Regions from separate parts of the Rothia koreensis genome, predicted to be linked through region 1. Evidence: riboswitches for the same ligand, from Rfam matches in the RefSeq annotation. Region 1 holds a riboswitch; each other region holds the start of a gene.

Evidence for each region. A riboswitch is a leader RNA that binds a small molecule or an ion and turns the genes downstream of it on or off. The one in region 1 is predicted to bind S-adenosylmethionine.
Region 2: another riboswitch for S-adenosylmethionine. It lies ahead of ACTSLZ_RS03485 (cobalamin-independent methionine synthase II family protein); the one in region 1 lies ahead of ACTSLZ_RS01780 (PLP-dependent transferase).
Region 3: another riboswitch for S-adenosylmethionine. It lies ahead of ACTSLZ_RS00260 (ABC transporter ATP-binding protein); the one in region 1 lies ahead of ACTSLZ_RS01780 (PLP-dependent transferase).
Region 4: another riboswitch for S-adenosylmethionine. It lies ahead of ACTSLZ_RS11380 (bifunctional o-acetylhomoserine/o-acetylserine sulfhydrylase); the one in region 1 lies ahead of ACTSLZ_RS01780 (PLP-dependent transferase).

What each region holds. Positions count from the first base shown of each region.
Region 1 covers NZ_CP197643.1:399,963-404,811, reverse strand. Annotated here, with positions in the region: gene ACTSLZ_RS01795 (ABC transporter permease) at 1-38, shown strand, start outside; gene ACTSLZ_RS01790 (ABC transporter permease) at 35-928, shown strand; gene ACTSLZ_RS01785 (dipeptide ABC transporter ATP-binding protein) at 925-2,682, shown strand; SAM riboswitch class IV at 2,780-2,897, shown strand; gene ACTSLZ_RS01780 (PLP-dependent transferase) at 2,939-4,339, shown strand; partial or broken gene ACTSLZ_RS01775 (cystathionine gamma-synthase) at 4,336-4,849, shown strand, end outside.
Region 2 covers NZ_CP197643.1:807,094-811,942, reverse strand. Annotated here, with positions in the region: gene ACTSLZ_RS03490 (ISL3 family transposase) at 1-1,123, shown strand, start outside; SAM riboswitch class I at 1,338-1,428, shown strand; gene ACTSLZ_RS03485 (cobalamin-independent methionine synthase II family protein) at 1,435-2,628, shown strand; gene ACTSLZ_RS03480 (PTS sugar transporter subunit IIA) at 2,856-3,338, shown strand; gene purU (formyltetrahydrofolate deformylase) at 4,066-4,849, opposite strand, start outside.
Region 3 covers NZ_CP197643.1:56,940-61,788, reverse strand. Annotated here, with positions in the region: gene ACTSLZ_RS00265 (aliphatic sulfonate ABC transporter substrate-binding protein) at 1-640, opposite strand, end outside; gene ACTSLZ_RS00260 (ABC transporter ATP-binding protein) at 694-1,518, opposite strand; SAM riboswitch class I at 1,527-1,652, opposite strand; gene ACTSLZ_RS00255 (RloB family protein) at 1,770-2,477, opposite strand; gene ACTSLZ_RS00250 (AAA family ATPase) at 2,470-3,861, opposite strand; gene ACTSLZ_RS00245 (thiolase family protein) at 4,085-4,849, shown strand, end outside.
Region 4 covers NZ_CP197643.1:2,546,683-2,551,531, forward strand. Annotated here, with positions in the region: gene metX (homoserine O-acetyltransferase MetX) at 1-961, opposite strand, end outside; gene ACTSLZ_RS11380 (bifunctional o-acetylhomoserine/o-acetylserine sulfhydrylase) at 979-2,370, opposite strand; SAM riboswitch class IV at 2,503-2,615, opposite strand; gene ACTSLZ_RS11385 (amino acid permease) at 2,730-4,229, shown strand; gene ACTSLZ_RS11390 (S9 family peptidase) at 4,283-4,849, shown strand, end outside.

The DNA of each region.
Region 1 (4,849 bases):
ATCCCAGAACCCGTCCCGTCCAGGAGTCGCGCTCATGACTGCCACCGAATTCAGCACGCGCCTGGAGGACCCCGAGGAAGAACCGGTGGGCACCCAGGGGCGCGGGCGCAGGACCACGACGACGATGCTTCGTCTTCCCTTCGGCCTGATCCTGTCCTCTCTCGTGGTCCTGGTGGTTCTGGCCTGGGCGGTCCTTCCCTCCTTGTTCGTCACGGAGAACCCGTTGCTGGGAGATCCCGACATCCGGTTGTCGCCGCCGAACGCCCACCACTGGTTCGGAACCGACCACCTGGGCCGAGACATTTTCTCTCGTGTCGTCCAGGGCGCCGGGGCATCACTGGGAACCACCGCCATCGCCGTCCTCATGTCCTTCGTGACCGGTACCTTCCTGGGACTGGTTGCCGGGACCGCCGGCCGCGTGGTCGACACCGTTCTCATGAGAATCGTGGACGTCCTCCAGTCCGTCCCCTCCCTGCTTCTGTCCTTGGCCGTCGTCGCATCGCTGGGCTCGGGGCCGGTGAACATCGCGGTCGCCGTCGCCGTGGCCTCCGTGCCTTCCTTCGCGAGGCTCATGCGGGGCGAAGTGCTGCGCTGGAGGAATTCGCTGTTCATCGAAGCCGCGACCATGTCGGGCATCAGGACACCCGAGATCCTCTTGCGCCACGTCCTGCCCCACGCGATCGGACCCGTCGGCGCTCTCGCCGCCATCGAGTTCGGCGCGGCGGTTCTCGCGATCTCGGCCCTGAGCTTTCTCGGATTCGGGACCCAGCCGCCCGACCCCGAATGGGGCCTCCTGATCTCCGAGGGTCGGGACTACCTCGCCAGCTCGTGGTGGATGACCGTGATCCCCGGGCTGGTGATCGCGGGCGTCGTCGTATCCGTCAATCGCATTGCCCACGCCCTCCAAACGGAGAGGAGACCATCATGACTCCCTGGACCCCAACCCTGACCCGATCCCGCGCACAGCAGCGCACCGAGGCAACACAACCCGCGGCGTCGGGACCCGCGGACGCGCACCATCACGAGGTCGACGCCGAAGAGACCGGCCGCACTCACACGGAGCACGGGACCGACAACCAGGTCGCCGCCCTCACCCTGCGCGATCTGACGGTGCGCTACGCCCCCGCCGCGTCCCCCGCCGTCGAAGGCGTATCGCTGACCGTCCCGGTCGGGCAGACCCTGGCCGTCGTCGGGGAATCCGGATCGGGCAAATCGACCACCGCCGCCGTGGCCGCCGGGTTGCTCCCGGGTTCCGCGCACGCACGAACGGCCGAACAACGGCTGATGGGGCAGGACATGCGCGGCGCCTCCGACAAGGTGTGGAAAAACGTCCGCGGCGACCTGCTGGGATACGTCCCCCAGGACACCGGGACGGGTCTCAACCCGGTGCGCACGATTGCCTCCCAGCTGTCCGAGACGCTGCGGGCCGCGGGAACCGCGCGCCGCCAGGCCGCAGCCCGGATCGCGACGGCGCTCGCCGACGTCGGCCTCGACCCAGAACTCCACGGGTCGCGGTACCCGCACGAACTCTCCGGGGGCCAGCGACAACGGGTCCTCATCGCGCTGGCTCTCGCGCGCGAACCCCGCCTCGTGATCGCGGACGAACCGACCTCCGCGCTCGACGTCTCGGCCCAGAAGAGCATCCTGGACCTCCTGGAAGACCGGGTCGCCCGTGCAGGAGCGGGCCTTCTGCTGATCACGCACGATCTCGGTGTTGCCCGCGACCGCGCGGACAGCATCCTGGTCATGGAGAAAGGGCGTGTGGTGGAAGAAGGGCGCGCCGAACGCGTCTTCGCCGACCCCCAGCACGAGTACACCCGGAGACTGATGTCGGCCTCGCCGGTGGTGCACGCGGTTCCGCACCGGAAGACCGGCATCGTTCCGGAAGGAACCACGCCCGTGGTTCGCGCCAAGGGCCTGAGCAAGGCTTTCGGGACGGGACCGCACCGGGTCCAGGCGGTGACCGACGTCGACTTCGAGTTGGCCCCAGGCCGGACGCTGGGGATCGTGGGCGAGTCAGGGTCCGGAAAATCGACGACGGCACGCATTCTCCTTGGCCTGGAATCCTACGACCAGGGGGAATTGGAAGTCTTCGGGAAGCCCCTGGGACACAACCGGCGGCAGGGGAGAGAACTGGCAACCCGGGCGCGCTTCGTCCATCAGGACCCGACCGGTCCCCTCGACCCGAAGTACACCGTCGCCGCATCGATCGGGGAACCATTGCGCGGCTTCCGCATCGGAACCCGCGCGGAGCGGGCCGAACGCGTCAACGAGCTCCTGGACCTCGTGGCCCTCCCTCGTGACCTGGCCGGTCGCCGACCCGCGGAGCTCTCCGGGGGCCAGAGGCAACGCGTCTCCATTGCCCGGGCGCTCGCGGTCGATCCCGAGCTCATCGTGCTGGACGAACCGGTCTCCGCGCTCGACGTCTCGGTCCAGGCCCAGATCCTTGATCTCCTCGCGGACCTCCAGGAGCGGCTGGGGTTGTCATACGTGTTCATCAGTCACGACCTGGCCGTCATCCGCCAGATCTCCGACGACGTCCTGGTCATGGCCGAGGGACGCGTGATCGAGTCCGGACCGGCGGGGGAAGTCTTCGATACCCCGCGGGAGCAGCTGACTCGGACACTCATCGAGGCGGTTCCCGGAACCCGTCACGAAAGCGCCCGGGCGAACGTCATATGACGTCGTCGGGCTTCGGGTGAACCGTGTGTGACGTGGCGGCGGAATCGGAGGTCATGTCCTTTCGAGGCCGCTGACCAGGTTGTAAGTTCGCTATCAGGATCACGAGCACCGGTCGTGAAGCTCTGGCTGACCGGTCGGCAACCCTTTCCGCTGTGATGGGGTGCCCCAGATGAAGATCCGGCCGGGAGCACACCGCTCCCCGGCAAGCACGGCGTCACGAGAAGGACTCGGCGCCCCGCCTTCGAAGGGGATTACGATGTCAGCAGAGGAATACCCGCAGGGACCCGGGCTCGGCACGGTGCAGATCCACGGTGGCACGACCGACCCGCCGTCGGCCCGCCCGGTTCGACCGCCGCTGTACCTGACCGCCTCCTACGAATTCGATACTCTTCGCGATGCCAGGGAGTGCTTCGGTCAGCGGGAACCCGGATTCACGTACTCGAGGACCGGAAGCCCCACCGTGGGACTCCTGGAGCGTCGGCTGGCCGAGCTCGAGGGCGGTGTCGGCGCCGTCGCGACGTCCTCCGGACAGGCCGCGCTGACCCTGACCCTCCTTGCCCTGGCCGGGCGTTCGGGGCAGAGCCAGGACGGCGAGCCGCACCCCGAGATTCCCGCGGGACACGTGGTTGCCTCGAACCGCATCTACGGCGGTACTGCCGACCTCCTCAACGACACGCTCGCAGAGGCGGGCATCGCGGTCACCTGGGTCGACCCTCATCGACCGAACGAGTGGGAACGGGCCGTGACGGAACGGACCCGGGCATTCCTCGTGGAATCCGTCGGGAACCCGCACGCCGATCTCCCGGACATTCCCGACATCGCGGCCATCGCACACGCCGCCGGATCCGCGCTCGTGGTGGACAACACCCTCGCGACGCCGCACCTCCTGCAACCGGGAAAGCTCGGGGCCGACGTCGTCGTTCACTCGGTCACGAAGTACCTGACCGGCAACGGCAGCGCGCTGGCCGGAATCGTTGTGGACACCGGACGGTTCTCGCCGAGCAGTGATGCGGCCCGATGGCCCCAGTTCACCGCGCCGCGCCGCCGGTTCGGCAATCAGTCGCTGGTTGCGGGGCACGGCGAGCACGGGGCCTTCCTTCACCTCGTCAGGGCGCAGCTGCTCAACGATCTCGGCCCGAGCCTGGCACCGTGGAATGCTCAGCAGGCACTGGACGGGATCGAGACCCTGGACGTCCGGGTGGACCGTCACTGCCGGGTTGCGGAAGGGATCGCCCGGCGTTTGGCTTCCCATCCGCGCGTGCGGAGCGTGCGGCACCCGAGCCTTCCCGGCTCGAGCGACGCCGCGATCGCCGACCGCGACTTCCCACGCGGTACCGGGGCGGTCCTCTCCTTCGAGATCGACGGGACCACGGACGACGTCGAGCGATTCTTCGACTCGTTGGAACTGTTCAAGCTCGCCGCCAACCTCGGCGACGGACGATCGATGGCCACCCACCCGGCGTGGACGACCCATTGTCGACTCACCCCCGAACTCAGGGAGGCGGGAGAGATCACCGAGCAGACCGTTCGGCTGGCCCTCGGACGCGAAGACGTCGAGGACCTGTGGCAGGACCTCGCGACGTCGCTCGACAGGGTCACCGGAGCCAGCCCGAACCAGGCACCCACCGCACGCGAGAAGGAGACCGTTCGAGCATGACCGCGACGCAAGAAATCAACGACCTCGGGTCACGCCGGCCTGCGCAGGACGGGACCTCCGCGAGGACGCAGCCGTCCGTGGTCCGGCCCGGATTCAGGACGGCCGCCGTCCACGCAGGACAGGAGCCGGACCCCTTGACGGGGGCCGTGATCCCGCCCATCTACCAGACCTCGACGTTCACGCAGGACGGGGTCGAGACGCTCAAGAGCGGATACGAGTACTCGCGTGGCGGAAACCCGACGCGCACCGCCCTGGAAACGCAACTCGCGCAGGTCGAGAACGGGACCCACGCCTTTGCCTTCGCATCCGGGATCGCCGCGGAGGACGCCCTGCTGCGTTCGGTGCTCCGACCCGGGAACACCGTGGTGGCGGCGGCGGAGACCTATGGCGGGACACATCGGCTCCTCAGCCAGTTGTATTCCAGGTGGGGGGGTCGAGACCGCGTTCGTGCCCCCAACCAGGACCGACGAGCGCGACCGCCTGCTCGCTGATCCGTCGACGACCGTCCTC
Region 2 (4,849 bases), 410 kb from region 1:
TCTCGCCCACGAGCCGTTCGGTCATCGCCCGACGACGCTGCTGGTCCGGGTCCGCCGCTACAAGTGCTCGGGATGCGGACGGTCCTGGCGTGAGGACCTCACGGCAGCGGCGCCCGAGCGAGCCAAGCTGTCCCGTAGCGGGATGCGGTGGGCGTTGGAAGCGCTCGTGATCGACCACCTCACCGTCGCCCGCGTCGCCGCCGGACTCGGTGTCGGTTGGCACACGGCGAACAACGCGGTCCTCGCTGAAGGGCGTCGAGTGCTGATCGACGATCCCGCCCGGTTCGACGGCGTCGCCGTGATCGGCGTCGACGAGCACGTCTGGCGCCACACGAGAGTCGGCGACAAGTACGTCACCGTCATCATCGACCTCACCCCGAACCGCGACAAGACCGGCCCCGCCCGTCTGCTGGACATGATCGAGGGTCGCTCGAAAGCCGTGTTCAAGACCTGGCTCGCCGCACGCCCGCAGGACTGGCGCGATGGTGTCGAGGTCGTCGCGATGGACGGGTTCACCGGCTTCAAGACCGCCGTCAGCGAGGAGCTCCCGGACGCGCAGGCGGTGATGGACCCGTTCCACGTCGTCCGCCTCGCCGGCGACGCCCTCGACACCTGCCGTCGTCGCGTCCAGCAGTGCCTGCACGGCCGGCGGGGCCGCAAAAACGATCCGCTCTACAAGGCCCGCCGCATCCTCCACACCGGCGCGCAGCTGCTCACTGACCGGCAGCAGACCCGTCTCGAGGCACTGTTCGCGGTCTCCGAGCACGTCGAGGTCGAGGCGACCTGGGGCATCTACCAGCGCGTGATCGCTGCCTACCGCGAACCCGATCGGAAGACGGCGAAGAAGCTGATGACAGCCGTCATCGATTCCGTCTCCAGCGGCGTCCCCGCCGCGCTCGTGGAGGTCCGCAAGCTCGGCCGCACGCTCAAGCAGCGCGCCGCCGACATCCTCGCGTTCTTCGACCGGCCCGGCACGTCCAACGGGCCAACAGAGGCGATCAACGGGCGCCTGGAACACCTCCGCGGCTCCGCCCTCGGATTCCGGAACCTCACGAACTACATAGCCCGATCGCTGCTCGACACCGGCGGCTTCAGGAACCACCTACACCCTCAAATGCGATGAGCCGTTTTTACGAGAATCGTCGTCGGACCACCCCGGTGTGGCCCTGGCTACTTCTATTGGTGATGTGCGTCCAAAAGACGCCATCGACACGATAACCCCCAATGGTCACAATCGTGTAACAGGATCTGGTCGAGAAATACCGTGTCACACGCCGCGACGGGCCGGAGCCCGCTGGATTCCGGAGGAAGAACCGAGAAAACTGGGCCGGGCACACAGACCATCCCGAGCGGCCGAGAGACTTGGCTCGACGACGCCGCAGCAACCCGCGCTCCCGAAGCAGGTGCTACCGCCAAGACCGATGGAGGAACAACATGCTGAACAGCGCCGACCGTATCCGCACGACCCACGTGGGCTCGCTCCCCCGCACCGACGAACTGATTCGGGCCAACGCCCGGCGCGCCCGCGGTGAGATCTCCGAGCCGGATTTCCAGGCAGTCCTGACCGAGTCGGTCGGCGACGTCGTGGAAAAGCAGGTCGAGTGGGGCATCGACGTCGTCAACGACGGCGAGTACGGTCACGCGATGGCGAGCGACGTCGACTACGGCGCGTGGTGGCACTATTCCTTCGCCAGGACCGGTGGCCTCGAAACCGTGGACAACACGTCCTTCCAGGAGATCCTCAAGACGCCGGGCAACGGTCGGTACAACAGCTTCGCGGTGCGCCGGGACTGGAACCGCTTCGCCGATTTCTACGAATCCATCAACCTGGGCAACGACCCGGACGGTGAATTCCCGATCGCGACGGGACCGCTGACTTACCAAGGGCAGGACGCTGTCGCAGCGGACATCAACAACCTGCGCACCGCCGTGGAGAAGAATGAGGCGTCGGAGGCGTTCATCGCGTCCCTGTCGCCAGGGTCGGCGTCGCGCATCGGCAATCACCACTACGCGACCGACGAAGAGTTCATCTATGCCTGGGCAGATGTGCTCCACGAGGAATACAAGGCCATCACCGACGCCGGATTCATCGTGCAATTGGACGACCCCTCCATCGCGGAAGCCTGGGACCAGCTGACGCCCGAGCCCACGATCGAGGAGTACCTGCGGTTCAATCAGCTCGCGATCGAGGCCGCGAACTATGCCTTGCGCGGCATTCCCGAGGAGCAGGTCCGCTTCCACCTCTGCTGGGGATCGTGGCACGGCCCCCACACCACGGACATCGAGATCAAACACCTCATCGACTCGCTCTTCACGATCAACGCCGGAGCGTACGTCTTCGAGGCGGCGAACGTCCGCCACGCGCACGAGTGGAAGGACTGGGAGGGAGTGAGCCTCCCCGACGGCAAGCTGGTGATCCCCGGCGTCGTCTCCCACTCGACCAACGTGGTCGAGCATCCCGAGCTCGTGGCCCAGCGGATCGAGCAATACGCCTCCGTCCTGGGCAAGGAGAACGTGATCGCCGGGACCGACTGTGGTCTGGGCGGTCGGCTCCATCCCCAGGTCGCCGAGGCCAAGCTCAAGTCCCTGACCGAGGGCGCGAGGATCGCCACCGAGCGCCTGTACTGACTCTGCGGGTGCCGGTGCCGGGTCGGGGTGCGGGTGCGGGTGCGAGTGCGAGCCGCGGGTGGGCCGCGGTCGGGGTGCGAGGCGCGGGTGCGAGCCGCGGGTAGGCCGCGGGCGCACCTCGCGCTCGGGAATTGGCAAAAGGTGCATGCCCTCACGACCGGATGCGTCTAGGGTGGATTTCAAACTGTCGTCCCTGACGATTTCCGAATCCCCCAAGGAGTCATCTCATGGCCGCTGAACAGACAAACGAATCGAACCTTCTCGCCCCGCTCGCCGGGGAAGTCATCCGCATTGACCACGTCCCCGACCCGGTCTTCGCCCAGAAGATGATGGGCGAGGGTTTCGGAATCCAGGAACCCTCATCGGGCGAGATCGTCGCACCCGTATCGGGCGAGGTCACGGTGACCACCAGCAGCAAACACGCCCTCGGCATCAGGACCGATGACGGCCTGGAGGTCCTGCTTCACCTGGGCATCGACACCGTCGAACTCAAGGGCGAGCCTTTCGACCTTGAATCCGCCAAACACGACCGCGTCGCCGCGGGCCAGCACCTTGGGTCGATGGACATCGACGCCGTCCGCGACGCCGGCAAGGACCCCACGACGATCGTGGTCGTCACCAACTCTGCCGACCGTCTGGACTCCTTGGCAGTCCAGGGCGGCCGGTGCCACGCCGGCGACGTCGCCGCCGCCGCGACGCTGCGAGGCTGAGGCGGTAGCCAGGTTGCGTCGACGGCGGGACTGAATCGGCGCGTTGGTGGAGTCGGCCGGCGTCGAGGTGGCAATTTCGTGCACGACCACCGCGCTAGGTGGCAGCCACGTGCACTTTTCACCCCAAAATCTGCACGCGGTTGCCACCTCGCGCCGGGACAGGGGGCGAAACTGCACCGGATTGCCACCTCGAACGGATGCGCGACGCCGTCGCGTCCCCGGGTGCCCGCTGGGCGGCGCTGTTGGGAGGCGCTTACCCGATAGAGCGGCGTTTACCCGCACTATCGCGGCCCTGTGCGCCCGCCGCGCGGCTCTGTCGGGAGGTGCTTACCCGATAGAGCGGGGTTTACCGACCGCATCGCTGTCTCCGGCACCCTCCCCGCAGCCCTGTCAGGTGGCGCTTACCCGATAGAGCGGGGTTTACCCGCAATATCGCGGTCTTGTGCGTCCTCCGCGCGGCTCTGTTGGGAGGTGCTTACCCGATAGATTGGCGTTTTCCGTCGCTGGGTGGGGGTTCAACCGCCTCCCAATGGCGGTTGTCGCCACCGAATCGGGTAACGGCCACGCAGCGCACATCGTCCCGGGCCCGTCAGCCGCCGGCCACGCAGCGCACATCGTCGCGGGCCCTTCAGCCACCAGCCACGCAACGCACATCGTGGCGAGCCCTTCAGCCGCCGGCCACCCACAGGAACCACGCGGTGCTACGACACTCACGCCCACGACGCCGTCAGAAGACGATCGCGTGGTTCCCGTGCCAGAAGACCCTGTCCTCCGCGTGAGCCTGGACCGCGCGTGACAGGGTCGCCCTCTCGACGTAAGCTCCGTGTTTTTGCAAGTCGGCCGGGGAAAAGGTGTGGTCCACCCGGGTGACGTCCTGCTCGATGATCGGGCCCGCATCAAGTTCGGGGGTGACGTAGTGCGCGGTCGCTCCGATGAGTTTCACGCCGCGCTCCCACGCCATCCGGTACGGCCCGGCCCCCACGAAGGCCGGAAGGAACGAGTGGTGGATATTGATGATCGGCACGTCGATCCGACGCAAAAAGTTTTCGGAAAGTATCTGCATGTAGCGAGCCAGGACCATGAAATCGGCCTTTCCCCTGACCAGCTCCATGATCCGCGCCTCTGCCTCCGACTTGTCCGCGCCCTGCGAGGGAACGTGGTGGAACGGGATACCGAAGTACTCCACTTCTTCGCGCAGATCCGGGTGGTTGGAGATGACCATCGGTATTTCCACGGGCAACTCGCCCCGTTGCTGGCGCCACAGCAGGTCGAGCAGGCAGTGGTCGGACTTCGGAGCAAGGACGATCATGCGTTTCGGCGTCGAACGGTCGATCAACCGCCAGTCGAGCCCCACGGAAAGCAAAGTGTCCTGCAGGTCCGCCTCGATGTCGGGGATCGACGCGGTGAAGTTCTCCTTGTGGAAGACGGTGCGCTGGTAGAAGATCGGCTCATCGTCGATGCTCGTGAACTGGTCGCTCTGCAGAATATTGCCCCCGTTCCGAGCGATCGCG
Region 3 (4,849 bases), 340 kb from region 1:
ACTCGTCGCCGCCTTCCTCCTGGGCCGTCGCCATGATGGGGTCCAGCCCCGCCCAGGCGTCGACCTGGTGCGTGTCCAACGCGGATCGTCCGTCGGCGTGCTGGAGATTCACGATGGTCACATCGTCGGCCGACAGCCCGGCCTCATCGAGGGCCTGGATCAGGAGGAAGTAGGGGTCCGTGCCGAGGGTCGCCGCAATACTGCGACCGGCGAGATCCTCGACGCCGCGAATGGGAGAGTCCGGGGTCCTGGCCAGGGCCGACCACTCGGGCTGGGAGAACAGGCCGATCGTCGTGATCGGCGCACCGTTGGCACGTGCCAGAAGGGCGGCCGAACCCGCGGTCGAACCGACGTCGATCGCGGCACCGATCAGGCTCTGGTTGGCCTTGTTGGAACCGGCAGATTTCAACCAGGAGACGGACTGCCCGATTCCTTCGGCGGCGGTTTCGAGCCACTTCTTCTTGCGCATGATCAGCGACAAGGGGTTGTACGTCGCGTAGTCCAGGGTGATGCTTCCGGAAGCATCCGCGTTGATGACGCCACGGCCGGCTCCTTCGCCGGACATGCATCCGGACAAGGTCAGGGCGACGGCGCCGAGGCCGACGCCTTTGAGGGCGTCGCGACGGGAAAAGGTGGTCATCGGGATCGGGTCCTTGCTGGGCATGGGTGGTTCACGGGCTCGACGTCGTGGGGCTAGTGCGCCGTGGTGTCGACGCCGAGCAGCCCCAGAAGGTGTCCGCGCATTCGCGTCAGATCCGAGTCCTCGCGAGAACGGGGTCGAGGGAGGTCGACCTCGATGTTCTCCACGATTCCCGCCGGCTCACCTGGGGCCGGGCGTCCCAGGACGATGACATGGTCGGAGAGGTACAGCGCCTCGTCGACGTCGTGCGTCACGAGCAGAACCGTGGTGGGGTCCTGCCGATGCAGATCGAGGAGCAGATCCTGCATCTTGAGCCGGGTCAGGGCGTCGAGCGCGCCGAAGGGTTCGTCGAGCAGGAGCACCTGCGGATTCCGGGCCAGGGCCCTGGCCAGGGCCGCGCGCTGGGCCATGCCGCCGGAGACCTCGCCCGGCCGGTGGTTCGCGTGCGGGGTCAGACCGACGAGCTCGATCAGTTCCGTAACACGTTTCCGGCCGCGGGACGCGGGGGTCTTTCTTGGCAGGCCGAGGGCGACATTGTCCGTGATCGAACGCCAGGGCAGCAGGCGGGGCTCCTGGAATCCGACGGCGCACCGAGGATCAATGTCCCGAACCGGGCTGCCATCGATCGTGACGGAGCCCTCGGTTGCGGTGTCCAGCCCCGCCGTCGCGCGCAGGAGAGTGGACTTGCCGCACCCGGACGGCCCGACGACGGCGACGATCTCACCCGGTTGCACCGTGAAACTCACGTCGCGAAGGACCTGAGTACGCGTCCCGCCACGGGACGAGGTGCCGAAAGACTTCCCGACATCGTGGAATCGGACCGACGCGGCCTCGGCCTCCAAGGCACGGGTGTCCTTCGGGGCGCGGGCCGAACTCACAATCAATCACTCCATCGAACCCTGGCGTTAGCACCGTATTCTCCCCGGGCCCTGTGGAATATGCGGGCCATTGCGGGGGGAGAAGGTTGCTGCGACGTCGTCGAGCCAGGTCTCTCGGTCGCTCTGGATGGTTTCCCACTCCAGATTAAGCGTGCCCTCCGGGGCCGCTCCAACTCGGCCCGGACTGTTTCGAGAGATGAAACGGCACGCGTCAAAGTGCGTCATCAGGGCAGGGCGAAGGAGAGTGCGGGCTACCGGTCCAGGCAGGTCCACTTGCTGATGGTGTCGACGAGATGGAACAAGCCGGTGGACCCCTTGGGGCCGATCTGGTTGACTCCGACGGGGTGGTGCTCCTTGGCCCTTTCCGCGGCACGCTTGTACTGATCAATGGGGAAATCGTCGTGAATATTCTTTCCCTTGAGCAGCGAGCGCTCTCTGCATTGCCGATCCAACCCCTGTTGGTCCCCCGCAGGGGTGCACTCGGTGTGCAGGACGAGCCACGTTTCGAACTGCGGGTTGGACACCAGTACGTGTATGCCATGATCTTTGGCCTTGCTCAATGCCTTGGCCAGCAGAGAGGTATTCCCCGAACCTCGCCGGACGTCGTCCCACTGGTCCACGTCGACGACGGCGAAGACCGCTGCATACTTCGGGATGTCTTTCGTGTTGTTCTTCCGCGCATCATCATCTCTGAGCAGGATGCATCGGTCGACGACGTCCATCGGGTTGTTCTTCGCTTTTCGTCGTGCTTTGCCGTCCTTGGTCTTGGGATCGACCTTGATCTGAATCTTGTCGGCGTGGGGTGGAAGAGTGTGCTGGATATGGCGGTTCAGCAGCTCGAAATATTCCGGTTCGGTGAGCGCTCCGTCTGAGACCACGAGGATGCGATGGAGCCGGTCGGAGCGCTTCTGTCGAGATGTCGAAGGGGGCTTGCGAACCTGTCTTCTGGTTCTACTCATTCTGACCGTCCTCGTCGGGACCGACGATTCCGCGCAGGACGCTGGGGGCGAGCATGGGGATAGCCCCGTACCGTCCCGCCAGGTAGCGACGTTCGTGATTGGCGTCCTTGGATTTGGGGTAGTCGCTCAGACTGAAGTACGAGCTCTCTCCGAGTCCGTTCTTCTCCGTGAACCAGATGTGCTTCTCAGTAAGACCCAGTTCTCCCATGTGTTCGAGAATGTTGGTGTTGTGGCTGGTAAAGATCAGCTGGGCTCCCCGGACATTGATGTCGGGATCGGTGAAGGTCTTGATGATCAGCTCAACCATGTTCTGATGGAGGCTCGTATCGATCTCGTCCGCGAGGAGTACGCCCCCTCGTCTCAGGGTGGTGATGATCGCGGGAGCGACCGACAGCCAGGTGCGTGTGCCGTCCGATTCATCCTTGAGGGAGAGGGCGAAGCTCTCCTCTTCGGAACCCTGGTGGTGGAATACCAGGTTGTAGGCCAGATCCTCTGCTTCGTCCTCGGTCAGGCCGGCGTCCTCGGTAGGACGTGTTGAGCCGTTGCCCTCGGCTGCGCCTCTCGGATCGTCCCGCCCCTCCAGAATCTCCTGGATCCTGCTCCACTTGGCGAGCACATCGCTGGGGATCTTCTTCTCGTCCACCGTGATCTTGGTGATTCCCAGGTCGGCCACCTTGAGTAGGCGAGAGAGCTCATCGAGTTGGAAATCCCCCTTCTTGATGGACCGGACCAGGCGATAGATTCGATGGTCCGTTTCGACGTCGCCGTAGTCGATCGTGTCGAAGTAGCCCAGGACAGCCTCGGCCAGTTCCGCCAGGGGAGACACCTCGGACCGCAGGGCAGCCGAGAGCACCAGTTCCCTGGGGGCGACATTTCCAAGGCCGGCTCGCGCGGACTTGGAGATGAAAGCGCTGTTCCACTCGATGTCGGTTTTTCCGTCCTCCCGGGTGCGGGAGAAGCACGGTGACCATCTGCGGTTGGGCACCCGGCTCAGCCATTCGTCGGTGAACCCGGAGGAATCCACGAGGAATCCGTAATGGTACCGGGTGCCTTCGTGCTCGACATCGAGTTCGTACCTCGAGGGGCCACGGTCTTTGCGAGCGATCAGGGTATACGGGTAATGCGGGACGCTCGGGTTCTCGGAGCGGTCCTGCCAGCGAGTCGCCGAAAGCGATATCGCGGCCCGAACATAGCTGAGGGCATCCAAAAGATTGCTCTTGCCCGAGGCGTTCGGGCCAAGGATAGCGGCCGAGGAGAGGGCGACGTCGTCCCAAGTTTTCCCCGGGGGCGGCGTGGAACGGTTGCCCAGGGCGGGGGCGAGGTCGAGTGTGTGCTCGGTATGGATGCTCCGGTGGTTGGACACCGTGAAGCGAAGGAGTCTCATGCTCTCAATCTAGCCATAAACGGCTAATTTGGACGGAAATCATCCAAATATGATCATTAGAGCCGGAATCGGACGTGGCTGCGCCAGTCTTCTCGCGATCCCGTGCGGCCCGTGCGCTGCCAGAATTGACGCACATCACACCAGGTGCCATATTAGTGAACGAACGGTCGGTAATTCCCCGCAGGCCGAACAGTTGAAACCGAACGCCTGAACAGGAGCTTCCATGCCCGAAATGCCAGCAGCCTTTCTCGTCGGCGGAGCCCGCACCCCGGTCGGGCGGTATGGGGGTGCCCTGTCCTCGGTCCGGCCCGACGACCTTGCGGCACTCTGCATCAAGAGCGTCGTGGAAGAGGCAGGCATCGACCCCGCCGACGTCGACGAGGTCATTCTGGGAAATGCGAACGGTGCCGGCGAAGAGAACCGCAACGTCGCACGCTTGGCCTGGTTGCTCGCGGGGTACCCGGACACCGTGCCAGGGACGACTGTCAATCGCCTGTGTGCCTCCGGAATGTCGGCCATCACCACGGCGTCGCAAATGATCAAATCGGGGGCCGCGGACATCGTCGTCGCCGGCGGCGTGGAATCGATGTCCCGCGCACCCTGGGTCATGGAAAAGCCCACCCGTCCCTTCGCCAAGCCCGGGGAGGTCTTCGACACCTCGATCGGGTGGCGTTTCGTGAATCCCAAGTTCCTGGACGGCCCCCTGTCCCGCGACGGCAAAGCCACCTATTCGATGCCCGAGACCGCGGAAGAAGTGGCCCGCACCGACGGAATCACTCGCGCAGAGGCCGATGAATTCGCGGTGCGCTCGCAGGAGAACGCGGCGGCCGCCATCGAGGCCGGGAGATTCGCGGACGAAATCGTCCCGGTCGAGGTTGCCGGCCGGAAGGGCGAGATCACCGTGGTCGATACGGACGAAGGCCCCCGCCCCGGCACGACCGCCGAGGCCCTGGGCAAGCTCAGGCCCGTGGTCGGTGGGGGATCCGTG
Region 4 (4,849 bases), 760 kb from region 1:
GGGAGCCTCGGCCCCGGGCGACGTCGTGGCTCATGAGGGCGTCATTGACGCACAGGTAGGAATTCGCGTCGAACCGGCCAGCGAGCTTCGACGCCTGGTGGTCCAGGTAGCTTTCGACCCGGTAACGACCCCGCGTGTTCACGCACGGTCCCGACGGGTCCTCGTCGCCTTGCGGGTGGCGGCCGAACCGGTAGTGCAGTTCCGTCGCGGAGCGATAGGTGATGTGAGCAATGCGGCGGGCCAGCCCCAGGCCGTCGACCGGGAAAGGCCCCGAATAGTAGTCTCCCCCGGCAAAGTTCGGGTCCTGCCGGATCGCGAGCGCCTGGGCCTGGCCCCAGGAGAGCTGCTCCGCCGTCGATTCGGCCCCGGCAGCAATCGTGGCGCAGTGGCGCACACGGTCCGGGAAGGTCACGGCCCACTCGATCGCACGGGCCCCGCCCATCGAGCCGCCGATCACCAGAGACCACTGGTCGATTCCGAGGCCATCCGCCAGCACGGCTTCGGCCCGCACGGAATCCCGGATCGTGGTCAGGGGGAACCTGGATCCCCAGGGTCGCCGCTCCGGATCGATCGTTGCCGGCGCCGGGGACGAGGGCCCGGTCGATCCGTAGCAGCCGCCGATGATGTTCGGACACACCACGAAGTACTGGTCGGTGTCGATCGCCGCACCGGGCCCGATGAGCCCTTCCCACCAGCCTTCTTCTTCGGCCGCCCTGCGCTCGAGCTCACTCGCCCCCTCCGGGGCCTCGCCGTGTGCCGCGTGCGTGTCCCCGGTGAGGGCGTGAAGAACCAGGACGGCGTTGGACGCGTCCTGGTTCAACGTCCCCCAGGTCTCGTACGCGATGGTGGCGTCGGAGATGACAGCGCCGGAGTCCACCAGAAGGTCGCCGACGTCGTAGTAATTGACTACGCCGTCTCCCCTGGTTTCGGCCTTGCGCGCACCGGTACCGACGATCGTCACGTCTGCTCCTCGTTCGTCTATTGCCTGTTCGCGGATACGGGTTCTGCCGATACGGTCGCGCCGTCCGCGGATGTCAGCGCGTCGAAACCGTGCTCGAGATCGGCCAGGATGTCGTCTATGTGCTCGAGCCCCACGGAGAGCCGGACGAATCCGGGAGCCACTCCAGCATCGCGAAGCTCCTTGTCCGAAAGCTGCGAGTGCGTGGTCGAGGCGGGGTGGATGACCAACGAGTGCACGTCCCCGATGTTGGCCACGTTGGAGTGAAGCTGAAGGGAATCCACGAAGTTTCGGGCCGGCTCCGCACCTCCCTCGAGTTCGAAGCCGACGACCGCCCCGACGCCATGGGGCGCGTATTTCCGCCCGAGGTCGTACCAGGGCGATGACTCGAGGCCCGCATAGTGCACGCGCGTCACGTCGGGACGAGCTTCCAGCCACGTGGCGACCTTGCGAGCGTTCTCTACGTGCCTCTCCACGCGAAGGGAGAGAGTTTCGAGGCCGATGGAAATGTTGAACGCGTTGGTCGGCGAGATCGAGGCGCCGAGATCACGCAGCAGGGTCACGCGTGCCCGCAGTATGTAGGAGAGATTGACGCCGAAGACGCCGTTGGGTCCGAGGTCCTCGGCGAAGACCAGGCCGTGGTAGCTGGGATCCGGGGTATTGAACTGCGGGAACCGGTCCGGGTACTTCGAATAGTCGAAGTTGCCGGAATCGACGATCACGCCACCGACGCTGTTCCCATGTCCTCCGAGGTACTTGGTCGCGGAGTGCACGACGACGTCGGCTCCCCATTCGAACGGCTTGACGAGGTACGGGGTGGGCACCGTGTTGTCCACGACCAACGGCACACCGACTTCGTGAGCGAGTTCGGCCAACGGTTCGATATCGAACACGTCGCTGCGCGGATTCGGTACGGTCTCGCCGTAGAAAACCTTGGTGTTCGGTCGGACCGCGGCGCGCCAGGCCTCGGGGTTGTCGAAGTCCTCCACGAAGGTGGTCTCGATGCCGTAGGAACTCAAGGTGTGCTTGAGCAGGTTGTACGTACCGCCGTAAAGGCTGGGGCTGGCGACCACGTGGTCCCCGGCCCTCGCGATATTGAGGATCGCGATGGTGATGGCTGCTTGGCCGGATGCGACCAGAAGGGCACCGACGCCGCCTTCGAGCGCGGCAATGCGGTTCTCGACGACTTCCTGGGTCGGATTCGTCAAGCGCGAGTAGATGGGGCCGAGTTCCTTGAGCCCGAACCGGTTGGCCGCCTGCTCGGCGTCGTCGAACACGAAGGACGTCGACTGGTAGATCGGCAATGCCCGCGCACCGGTCGCGGAATCCGGGTCCTGTCCGGCGTGAATTTGCTGTGTCTCGAACTTCCAGCCCTGCGGCGCGGAAGGAGTGGGAAGACCTTGAGTGCTCATTTTTGCTCCTGTCGATTCGAGGGGCATGGAGCGACCGGCCGTCTTCCGATCCATCAGCACCCGGGTCGACCCGGAACCCTCTGGTTCACCGGGGAATACGAGTCTCACTGATCGAGACGACCGGGCACACCGCGCCCGCGCTTGCGATCGCTGTTCGCGACCACCAGGTCCTCACCCAGGGCACCCCACCGCGGTTGGAGGGTTGCCGGCCAGCAAGCTGGGGCTTTGCGCTGGCTCTCTTGACCCGATACAAGGTTTTCGCATGGGCGGAGCGCGCGTCAAGTGCCGGCGTCATACTGCACCCGTATGAAACGTCATGACATTTATGACGTGAGCGAGACCATTGCGTACCCTGTCTCATGGTCGTTCGGTGTCGGACCGAGCGGCATCACCATCGACCGCCCCGAAGGAATACCGTGAGCCAGGAGAACAACCCCTCCCCGAGATGGGGCGGAAAGGGAGCCGCGGGCGACGTCGCGGAGAACGCACGGACGTCGCTCAGGCGCGGGCTGACCCTGCGGCACATTCGTTTCATTGCCCTCGGTTCAGCCATCGGAACGGGCCTGTTCCTCGGGTCCGCGGACGCCATCCAGTTCGCCGGCCCCTCGGTGCTTCTGGCCTACATCATCGGTGGTGCGGCGGTTTTCATGGTCATGCGCGCCATGGGCGAAATGGCCCTGGTCCACCCGGTCCCCGGCTCATTCGCCGACTACGCGACCGAGTATTTGGGCCGCTGGGCGGGATTCGTCACCGGCTGGAGTTTTGCCTTCGAGATGGCGCTCGTCGCCGTCGCGGACGTCACGGCCTTTTCCCTCTACATGAAGTTCTGGTTCCCGACGACGCCGAGCTGGATCTGGATCGTCTCGGTCGTCGCGATCATCATGGCGGTCAACCTCACCAAGGTGAAGGTCTACGGCGAGGTCGAGTTCTGGCTGACCCTGGTCAAGGTCGGCGCCATCGTGGCGATGATCGTCGGAGGCCTGGCCCTGATCGTCTTCGGTGTTCAGCTGCACCAGGAGATCCAGCCGTCCGTGACGAACCTGTGGGAACAGGGTGGCTTCTTCCCCCACGGGTTCTCGGGCTTCCTGGCCTGTTTCACCGTGGTCATGTTCGCCTTCGGCGGCGTGGAAAACATCGGAATCACCGCGGGCGAGGCCGAAGACCCGGAGAAATCCATCCCCGGGGCGATCAACACCGTCCCGGTGCGCATCCTGCTCTTCTACGTCCTCACGATGGGCGTGATCATGTCCCTCTACCCCTGGAGCAGCATCGGCGACGAAGGCTCGCCTTTCGTGCAGATCTTCTCCGGGTTGGGCATCCCTGCGGCCGCCCACATCCTCAATGTGGTGGTTCTGACGGCCGCCGTGTCCGCAATCAATTCGGACATCTACGGGGCCGGGCGGATGTTGTACGGGCTCGCCCAACGCGGTCTCGCGCCGCGCTCCTTCAGCCGAGTATCGTCGCGGGGCACCCCCAGTATGACGGTGGCAGCGATGGGCATCGTCCTCGTGGCCGGGGTGCTGGTCAACCACTTCTTCGAGAACGCATTCCTGTACGTCGCAACCCTGGTGACGTTCGCGACAGTTCTGGTCTGGGTCATGATCCTGGTGACGCACCTGGCCATGCGACGCCGACGCTCGCGCGAGGGCTCGGGGCCCTCCCCCTTCCCGACTCCTTGGTGGCCGGCGGCTTCCTGGCTCGCTCTTGCGTTCATGATCGGCGTCGTCGTGCTCCTCGGATTCTTCGAGGACACTCGCATGTCCCTCATGATCGGGGCGGTGTGGGTGATCCTCCTGGCCCTCGTCTATCCCCTGACTCGTCGCACGCGTGAGGCCGTCGACCCCACGGAGATTCGGTAGGAACGCCGGTCCGGGGCGGCGACGTCGGTGGATTCGAACGTAGGCTGGAAGGCATGACTTCACCTCGTTCTCGTGAAACCCCACGCCCCACCTGGAATACCGACGCCGTGCCCCCGGAGACCCGGAAGGCGCCGACCACGCGCTCGATGCACGGGCACGACGTCGTGGACGACTACGAGTGGCTCCGCGCCAAGGACGACCCCCAGGTCATCGAACACCTCGAGCGGGAGAACGCCTATGCCGAGTCCGTGACCTCGGGGCTCGGGACGCTGCGGTCCTCGATCTTCGGGGAGATCAGGTCCCGAACCCAGGAGACCGATTTGTCGGTCCCCAACCGGCTCGGCGACTGGTGGTACTTCCGCAGAACCGTCGAGGGAAAGAATTACGCGAGTTTCTGCCGTGTCCCCGCCCTGAACACCGGCGACCTGCGCGCGGACTGGACCCCACCCGAAGTTCCAGCGGATGCTGCCCTCGACGGCGAGGAAGTTCTCCTCGACTGCAACGAGCTGGCCGAAGGTCTCCCCTTCTTCGCTCTGGGATCCTTCCACGTCACCGAAGACGGCCGGCTGCTGACGTACTCCGTCGACGATTCCGGCGACGAACGTTTCGACCAGTACGTC